2 regions of the Brevundimonas sp. Br13 genome follow, and region 2 is predicted to be linked to the other one. Evidence: riboswitches for the same ligand, from Rfam matches in the RefSeq annotation. Region 2 holds a riboswitch; the other holds the start of a gene.
What was found. A riboswitch is a leader RNA that binds a small molecule or an ion and turns the genes downstream of it on or off. The one in region 2 is predicted to bind glycine.
Positions count from the first base shown of each region.

Region 1: it holds a riboswitch for glycine, as region 2 does, so the genes downstream of both, ACZ5M6_RS11870 (TonB-dependent receptor domain-containing protein) here and gcvT (glycine cleavage system aminomethyltransferase GcvT) in region 2, are expected to answer to the same signal.

Region 1 is NZ_AP044008.1:2,425,416-2,429,843, reverse strand. Features, by position in the region: gene ACZ5M6_RS11885 (sensor histidine kinase N-terminal domain-containing protein) at 1-112, opposite strand, end outside; gene ACZ5M6_RS11880 (response regulator) at 109-771, opposite strand; gene ACZ5M6_RS11875 (ABC transporter substrate-binding protein) at 825-1,916, shown strand; glycine riboswitch at 2,124-2,211, shown strand; gene ACZ5M6_RS11870 (TonB-dependent receptor domain-containing protein) at 2,387-4,428, shown strand, end outside.
Region 2 is NZ_AP044008.1:2,861,401-2,865,828, reverse strand. Features, by position in the region: gene gcvPA (aminomethyl-transferring glycine dehydrogenase subunit GcvPA) at 1-677, opposite strand, end outside; gene gcvH (glycine cleavage system protein GcvH) at 813-1,178, opposite strand; gene gcvT (glycine cleavage system aminomethyltransferase GcvT) at 1,189-2,307, opposite strand; glycine riboswitch at 2,363-2,448, opposite strand; glycine riboswitch at 2,452-2,547, opposite strand; gene ACZ5M6_RS14215 (class 1 fructose-bisphosphatase) at 2,705-3,676, shown strand; gene ACZ5M6_RS14210 (nicotinamidase) at 3,673-4,308, shown strand.

The sequences.
Region 1 (4,428 bases), 440 kb from region 2:
AAGCCCCGACCGCCAGCACCACGACGGCGAACAGGGCCAGGGGCGCGACCTGGGCGATCAGCAGACGTGTCACCAGACTGTGGGGGCGGCGCGAGCCGGGCGCCTCGCTCATGGATCGAGACGATAGCCGCGACCGCGGATATTGGTCACGGCGGGGCCGTCAGGCTGCAACTGGCGCCTCAGCCGACCGACATGGATCTCCAGGGCGTTGAGCGAGGGAGCCTCATCCTGCGGAAAGACTTCGGCCGCCAACAACTCCCGATCCACCACCTGGCCAGCGCGCGAGGCCAGAACGCGCAGGGCCGCCCATTCGCGCGGACGGAGCGACAGCTCCCGGTCATTGACCTGGGCCCGGCCGGCGTCCCAGTCGCAGACCAGTGAGCCGACGATCGCGGCGCCCGCCGCCCGACCCTGGCGTCGACGCACGATCGCTCTCAATCGGGCGATCAGTTCCGAAGGGGCGAAGGGTTTGACGAGATAGTCATCAGCGCCGAAATCCAGTCCCGCCACCCGGTCGCCCAGGGCGTCGCGCGCGGTCAGCATGAGGACGGGCGTCTGCGATCCCCGCCGTCTGAAGGCCTTCAGGACCTCGAAACCGTCGATGTCGGGAAGGCCGATGTCCAACACGGCAGCGTCGAACCGCTCCGTCGCTTCCAGATGAAGGGCTTGGTCCCCGCTGTCGGTGGAGCGGAGTTCGAAACCGACCGCCAGAAGGCTGGCCTCGAGCGAATGCTGAAGCGCCTTGTCATCCTCGACGACCAGTATTCTCATGGCGATGCGAAGGAGCGGATCATGAGCGGTACAATAGCGGGAAACCCGCCCCGGTGAAGACGGACCGCCGACATCTGCTTCTCGGACTCGCGGGGGCGGGGGTTTCGGCCTGCGCGGGCGAGCCGGACGGGGTCGCGACGGCGCCCCGCGTCCGATGGCTGGCCAGGCGCGAGGGCGGGCTGCACATCCTCACGAACACTAGCCTGATGGGGCCTGTGCTGGCGGCGTTTCAACGGCGCTGGCCCGAGATCGCGGTGCGGCTCGAGGACATCAACTCGACCCTGATCGCGAACCGAGTCCAGTCCCGCGCCGCCTCCGGACTGGAGGGGCCGGATCTGGTCTGGAGCACAGCGATGGACGTGCAGGTCAAGCTGATCAATGACGGCTACGCCCAAGTTTATCGATCGCCGCATCGGGCGGCCATGCCGGACGGCTCGGTCTGGCGAGACCAGGCGTTCGGTGTGACGGCCGAGCCCGTCGTCTTCGCCTATAATCGCAGGCGGTTGCCGTCGGAGATCGTGCCGCGCAGCCACGCCCAACTGCTCGAACGGCTGTCTACCGACGCGGACCGGTTTTTCCGCCGGGTCACCCTGTATGACGCCGAACGCAGCGGGGTGGCGCTTCTGCAACTGTCGGCCGACATCCAGATCTATCCCGACGCTTGGGCCCTGATGACTGCCCTGGGGTCTACTCATCCGCGTGCCGATACGTCCGGCCAAAGGATGATGGGCCAACTGGCTGAGGGCCGCATGGCCTTCGCCTACAATATGAACCAGTCTTACGGGGCGTCGTGGGTCGCCCGGGCGCCCGATATCGGCCTGGTTACGCCAGAGGACTATCATCTGTCCGTCTCGCGCGTGGCCTTCATACCCCGCAACGCGGCCCACCCCAACGCCGCCCGGCTTTTTCTGGATTTTCTTTTATCGCGTGAAGGGCAGAGGATCATCGCCGGCCTGGGGGTCCGCCCGGCTCGCGACGACATTCTTACCGAGCGTCGCACCTCTATCCCCGGCGCTCGGCCGGTCCGTGTGGGACCGGCCTTGCTCGCCAATCTTGATCAGGCGCGTCGCGAGGGGCTTCTGCAGCGTTGGCGGGCCGCCATGCAGGCGGCGCAACGGGCGCCGGACGACCCTAGGGCGCCCTAAGGCTTTCCTGTGGATAAGTCTCTTTCTTCTGAAGGCGGTGTTTCTGTCACCTCGCTTTCACCGATCCTGCGGTGACCGATAGTCGCTCGGCGACAAACGACTGACGCGCTTCAAAAGCGGCATGTAATTGCATGAATGTGAAAATAGAAGCATTAGCCTTGCGAGGTGTGCCGATTTGACAGGCATTCGTTGGTCGATCTTACTCGCTTCAGCAAGGCGGGAGAGATCGGTTCCCGCCGACGCCGAAGGCGCAACCGCCCCGGAAACGCTCAGGCAAACGGACCGTCTTGCTGAAGGAACGCTGGAGAGAAGGTCGAATCCGGGGGATGCGGCCTCGCCGAAGGAGAAAGGGTCGGCGAACGGCCTGAAGCTCTCAGGCCCAATGACAGCGGGGGCGAACGGGCGCCGCAGAGCGCCGGTCGCATTGGGCAACCCTGGGGAGGGGCGTCATCGCCATGAGGAATCTCGCTTTGTCTCGTCTTAATCGCAACCTGACCTACTATTGCAGCGCCATCGCGCTGATGGCCTGCGCCACCTCTGTCCATGCCCAGGATGCGGGCGCTCCAGAGGATGCGGCCTCGGTCGATGACATCGTCGTCACCGCCTCGCGGATCGACCGCGCCGGCTTCGAGGCGCCGACGCCGACCATCCATCTTTCCGCCGAGGATCTGTCGGTTGGCGCGCGGCCGAATATCGCCGCCGCCCTCAACGACATGCCTCAATTCCGCGCCACCACATCGGCCCAGACGACCGGCACCAACACCGGTGCGGGCAATGCGCCGGTCGATCTGCGCGGCTTGGGCATCAACCGGACCCTAGTCCTGATCGATGGGCGTCGCGTGTCCAGCGAGAACGATCTGAACGCCGTGCCGTCAGTGCTGGTCAAGAGCGTCGACGTGGTTACGGGCGGCGCATCGGCCGCCTGGGGCTCAGGCGCCGTCGCCGGCGTCGTGAACATCGGCATCGATCGCTATTTCACCGGCGGCAAGCTGGGCGCCGAATACGGCGTGTCCTCCTACGACGACGCTGAGCAGGAACGGTTCGAAGGCGCCTGGGGCGCAGACTTCGCCGACGGGCGCGGCCATTTCGTCATCGGCGGCGAATACCTCGACAACGAAGGCGTCATCCCCAAAGCGTCGCGCCCGAATATCGGCCGATGGGCCACCGTCAACGGCGCCCTGCAGCCGGACGTCGGTTTCGCCAACGCCGCTTACGGCGGTCTGATCCTGTCGGGCGTGAACCGCGGTAAGGTGTTTAACCCGGACGGCACGCTTCGGCCTTTCGATTACGGCACAGTCAGCGGAACCAACTCGATCGGCGGCGAAGGTCCGTCCAATGACGATCTCAGCCCCCTGGTCACGCCGCAGCGCCGCTACACCGGGCTGGCCAGCGCCGTCTATGAGATCAATGACAAGCTGCGGGTTACGGCTGACGTCCGTCACTCGCGGATGTGGAACGACTATGTCTGGTTCGGCGATCACGATCGCGGCGACCTGACCATCAGCATCGACAACGCCTTCTTGTCGTCCACGATCAAGCAGCAGATGGCGGCCGCTGGCCAGACGTCCTTCACCTTCGGACGTTTCAACTCCGATCTGTCCTATTCCACGATCGATTTCGAGCGCGTCACCACCCAGGCCACTCTGGCTGTGGACGGCGAGTTCGGCGACAGCTGGCGCTGGGGCGCCTACTACAGCCACGGCGAGTTCGAGAATAATATCGATACGCCCGGTTTCCTGCTGAAGACCGAATTCGCCAATGCGGTCGATTCCGTTATCGATCCCGTGAGCGGTCGAGCCGTCTGCCGCGTGACCCTGACCAATCCCAATTCGGGCTGCGTGCCGATCAATCTCTTCGGCCTGGGCGCGCCGTCTCAGGAAGCCATCGACTATGTCACCGGCACGCCTCAGCAGCGGGCCACCACCAAGCTGGACGTCGCCGGCGTCAGCCTGCGTGGCGAGCCCTTCAGCCTGCCGGCCGGCGACGTGTCGATCGCCGTCGGCCTGGAAGCCCGCAAGGAGCAGACCGATCAGCGCATCGGCGAGCTGGACGCGGCCAAGGCCTTCAAGACGTTCAGCTTCTCGGCCATGTCCGGCGAGTTCAGCGTGAAGGAGGCCTTCGCCGAAGTCCTGGTCCCGATCGTCAAGGATCTGCCGATCCTGAACGACCTGCAGTTCAATGCTGCAGCTCGCATCTCGGACTACGACACCACGGGCTCGATCTGGTCTTGGAAGGTTGGCGCCACCAACGAGTTCTTCCCCGGCTTCCGCGGCCGTGTGACTCAGTCGCGCGATATCCGTTCGGCCAATCTTTCGGAGCTGTTCACCACCACCACCACCGGCTGGAACAACATCAATGACCCGGCCAAGAACGGGGCTTTAGTTTATACGCTGAACAACGGCGGCGGTAATCCCAACCTCCGCCCGGAGACCGCCGATACACTGACCCTGGGCGTCACCTATTCGCCGCCTTCGATCCCAGGCCTGAACCTGTCGCTGGATTATTACGACAT
Region 2 (4,428 bases):
GCGGCCTCGGCGATCTTCGTGACATCCGTTGCGGCACCGAAGACGTTCGGGGTCTGAACCACGACGCAGGCGGTGTCGGGACCGATCTGGTCGATCACGGCGGCCTCGGCGTCGACGGCGGGAGCCAGGACTTGCGTCTCGACGCCGACGGCGTGGACCACGGTCTCGGTCGCCTTGACGTAGTGGGGGTGGACGCCGCCCGAGATCACCGCCTTGTTGCGACGGGTCACGCGGGTCGCCATCAGCACGCCCTCGGCCATGGCGGTCGAACCGTCATACAGCGAGGCGTTGGCCACCGGCATGCCGGTCAGGTTCGCCACCTGGGTCTGGAACTCGTACAGATACTGCAGCGTGCCCTGGGCGATTTCCGGCTGATAGGGGGTGTAGCTGGTCAGGAATTCCGACCGCTGGATGATGTGGTCCACCGTCGCCGGGACATGGTGTTTGTAGGCCCCTGCGCCGCAGAAGAAGGGCACGGCGCCGGCCGTGGCGTTCTTGGCCGCCATGGCGAACAGGGCGCGCTCGACCTCCAGCTCGCCCGCCACCCGGGGCAGGTCCACGGGGCCGTCCAGACGCGCCGCCTCGGGCACGTCCACAAACAGGTCGTCAATGGATTTCACGCCGATGGCGGCGAGCATCGCCGTGCGGTCGTCGGGCGTCAGGGGGAGATAACGCATTGCCGGTTTCCTTCACCCGTCATCCTCGGGCTTGACCCGAGGATCGGATGTTGTGCGGCTCGTGCGTCTAAGGCTTCGCACGAGTGGTTGATCCTCCGGCCCTCGGGTCAAGCCCGAGGGTGACGGAGTTTGAGATTAGAGGGTGGCGAGGAAGGCGTCGTAGGCGGCCTGGTCCATCAGGGCGTCCAGCTCCGAGACGTCCGACACCTTGATCTTGGCGAACCAGCCGTCGCCTTCCGGAGCGGCGTTGACGGTTTCCGGGGCGGTCGACAGGGCGTCGTTGGCCTCGACCACCTCGCCCGAGACGGGGGCGTAGACGTCGGAGGCGGCCTTGACGCTCTCGACCACGGCGAAGCTGGCGCCCTTGGCGACGGTCTTGCCGACCTCAGGCACTTCCACGAACACCACGTCGCCCAGGGCGTCGGCGGCGTGTTTGGAGATGCCCACGGTGGCGATGTCGCCGTCCAGGCTGACCCACTCGTGATCCTTGGTGAACTTCATGATCTGATCCTCAGACGGTCTTCGGTTTGCGGTAATAGCGTTGCGCCACGAAGGGCATGGCGACGACTTCGGCGGCGGCGGACCTGCCGCGCACGATGACCTTCAGGTCCGTGCCCAGGGCCGCAAAGGCCGGCGGCACGAAGCCCATGGCGATGTTCTTGCCCAAGGTGGGGGAGGGGCCGCCCGAGGTGACCTTGCCGATGACATTGCCGTCTGCGTCGGCGATCTCGGCGCCTTCGCGGGCCGGGGCGCCTTCCTTGACGATCAGGCCGATGCGGACGCGAGACGGGCCATCGGCCAGTTCCTTCAAGATGCGGTCGGCGCCGTTGAAATCCGCCCGCTCCTTGCGCGACTTGGACAGGGCGAAGGTCAGAGCCCCTTCGACCGGCGAGGTCGTCGGGTCGATGTCGTGGCCGTGCAGCGGCAGGCCGGCCTCCAGGCGCAGGCTGTCGCGGGCGCCAAGGCCGATCGGCTTGACGCGGGCGTCTTCCAGCAGGGTGTTCCAGACGCGCTCGGCCTGGTCCGCCGGGACCGAAATCTCATAGCCGTCCTCGCCGGTATAGCCCGAACGCGAGACATAGCAGTCGACGCCGAACAGCATCAGCCGGGCGCATTCCATGAAGCCCATTTCCGCCAGGATCGGTTCGTGGGCGGCCAAGACCTCGGCGGCCTCCGGCCCCTGGATGGCGATCAGGGCGCGGTCGTCCAGCACCGTCAGCTTGGCGTCGCCTTCGAGGTTCGCCTGCCAGAAGGCGAAGTCCTCGTCCTTGTTGCCGGCGTTGACGACGACGAACAGGCCGTCGTGATCCGGGCGGCCGGCCATCAGGTCGTCGATGATCCCGCCGTCCTTGTTCAGAAGCAGCGAATACTTCTGCTTGCCCGCCTTCAGGATTTCATAGTCGCCGGGCACGAACCGCTCGAACTGGGCGGTGGCGTCGGCGCCGGTGATCTTGCACTGGCCCATGTGGGACACGTCGAACAGGCCGGCGTGTTCGCGGGTCCAGCGGTGCTCGGCCAGGACGCCCTCATATTGGACCGGCATGTCATAGCCGCCGAAGCCCACCATCCGGGCCCCCAGGGCGCGGTGCGCGGCGTTCAGGGGCGTGATCTTCAGGGTCTGATCGGTCATGGTTCAGGCTTTCACGGTCGCGTGTTGTGGCGGAGCTCCGCCGTCCTCGCGCCCCCGCTGTCCTGAAGCCTGAGAGATTCCGGCGACCAAATCATGTCGCCTTGCTCCGTCGGCGCGCCCGTGAAGAGCGGCTTTCCAGCGTCCGTATGCTTCGCGGTCCGTTTGCCTGAGCGTTTCCGGGGCGGTTGCGCCTTCGGCGTCGACCCGCCGAGGCGCGCCGATCTCTCCCGCGAGAGCAATCGACCTAAGCCACCGACTCCGGCCGCAAGTCAAGCGCAGGCGTGTTTTGACGCCGCCTTGTCGCACTTCCTGACGTCCGGCGTCGGCTCGCCCTTGCTCTCCCTGCGTCCGCCCGCCAAGAACGGAGCGTCCCTCTCCGCCGCTCCGGACCGATCCCATGACCGCCGACCGCACCCGCCTCGACGCCCACATCGCCGCCCTGGAGGTTCCGGAAGGGCTGAAGACGGTCCTGACGGTCGCCGCCGCCACCTGCGCCGACATCAGCACTCTGGTCGCCGGCGGCGCCCTGGCCGGGGCCTTGGGCGCCTCGGGCCAGATCAATGTTCAGGACGAGGAGCAGAAGAAGCTCGACGTCATGACCAACGACATGCTGACCGACGCCCTCCTGGCCTGTCCCGCCGTCGCGGGCGTCGCCTCCGAGGAAATGGACGAGGTCCAGCCGGCCTCCCATTCGACCGGCGAATATCTGGCCCTGTTCGATCCGCTGGACGGCTCGTCCAACATCGACATCAACGCCATGGTGGGGACCATCGTCTCGGTGCTGAAGTCCGCGACGCCTTCGCCGACCGAGGCCGACTTCATGCAGCCGGGCCGCAATCAGGTCGCCGCCCTCTACGCCCTGTACGGCCCCCAGACCATGCTGGTCCTGACCACGGGCGCCGGGGTCAAGGGCTTCACCCTGTCGAACGACGGCGACTGGATCCTGACCCACGACGCCATCGCCATTTCGCCGGACACCAAGGAGTTCGCCATCAACATGTCGAACCTGCGCCACTGGGCCGAGCCGGTGCAGCGTTATGTCGACGGCGTGCTGAAGGGCGCGGACGGCCCCCGGGGCAAGAATTTCAACATGCGCTGGGTCGCCGCCATGGTCGCCGATGTCCACCGCATCCTGATGCGCGGCGGTGTCTTCCTGTACCCCTGGGACAAGCGGGAGCCGAACAAGCCCGGCAAGCTGCGCCTGATGTACGAGGGGAATCCCATGGCCTTCCTGGTTGAACAGGCCGGGGGCAAGGCGACGACGGACGGGGTTCAATCGATCCTCGACATCCAGCCCGAGCATCTGCACCAGCGCATCCCCGTCGCCCTGGGCTCGGCCAACGAGATCGACGCCTACGCAAGCGCATGATGAAGATCGGTCCGACTGACGCCCTTCTGGTCATCGACCCGCAGAACGACTTCTGCGAGGGCGGGTCTCTGGCGGTCGCGGGCGGGGCGGGGATCATGCCGCTGATCAACCGGCTGGCCGAACGGTTCGACTGGGTGGTCCTGACCCAGGACTGGCACACGCCGGACCAGATTTCGTTCGCCTCCAACCATCCCGGCGCGGCTCCCTTCACCGAGATCGAGGTCGCTTACGGCCGCCAGATGCTGTGGCCGGACCACTGTACCCAGGGCTCGCCCGGCGCCGACTTCCATCCCGACGCGGCGCCCACGGTGCAAAAGGCCCTGGCCGTGATCCGCAAGGGCTACAACCCGGCGGTCGATTCCTATTCCGGCTTCTTCGAGAACGACCATCGCACCCCGACGGGCCTGGCCGGCCTGCTGCGCGACCTGGGCGTGACTCGCGTCTTCCTGTGCGGTCTGGCCTTCGACTACTGCGTCCGCTTCACCGTCGAGGACGCGGTGCGCGAAGGCTTTGAGGCCGTGGTCATCTCCGACGCCAGCCGCGCGATCACGCCACAGACCGAGGCGACGGCGCGGGACAGTTTCCGGGCGATTGGGGTGGCGGAGGTGGGGGCGGCGGCCTTCCTCGGCTAAACCCCTTTTTCTTTCGTCATTCCGGGCGAAGCGCAGCGGAGACCCGGAACCCAGCGGCGCGCGAGAGCGCGAAACTGTCGCGGACGCGCTGTTCCAGCACAGTGCGGCGGACCCATTTCG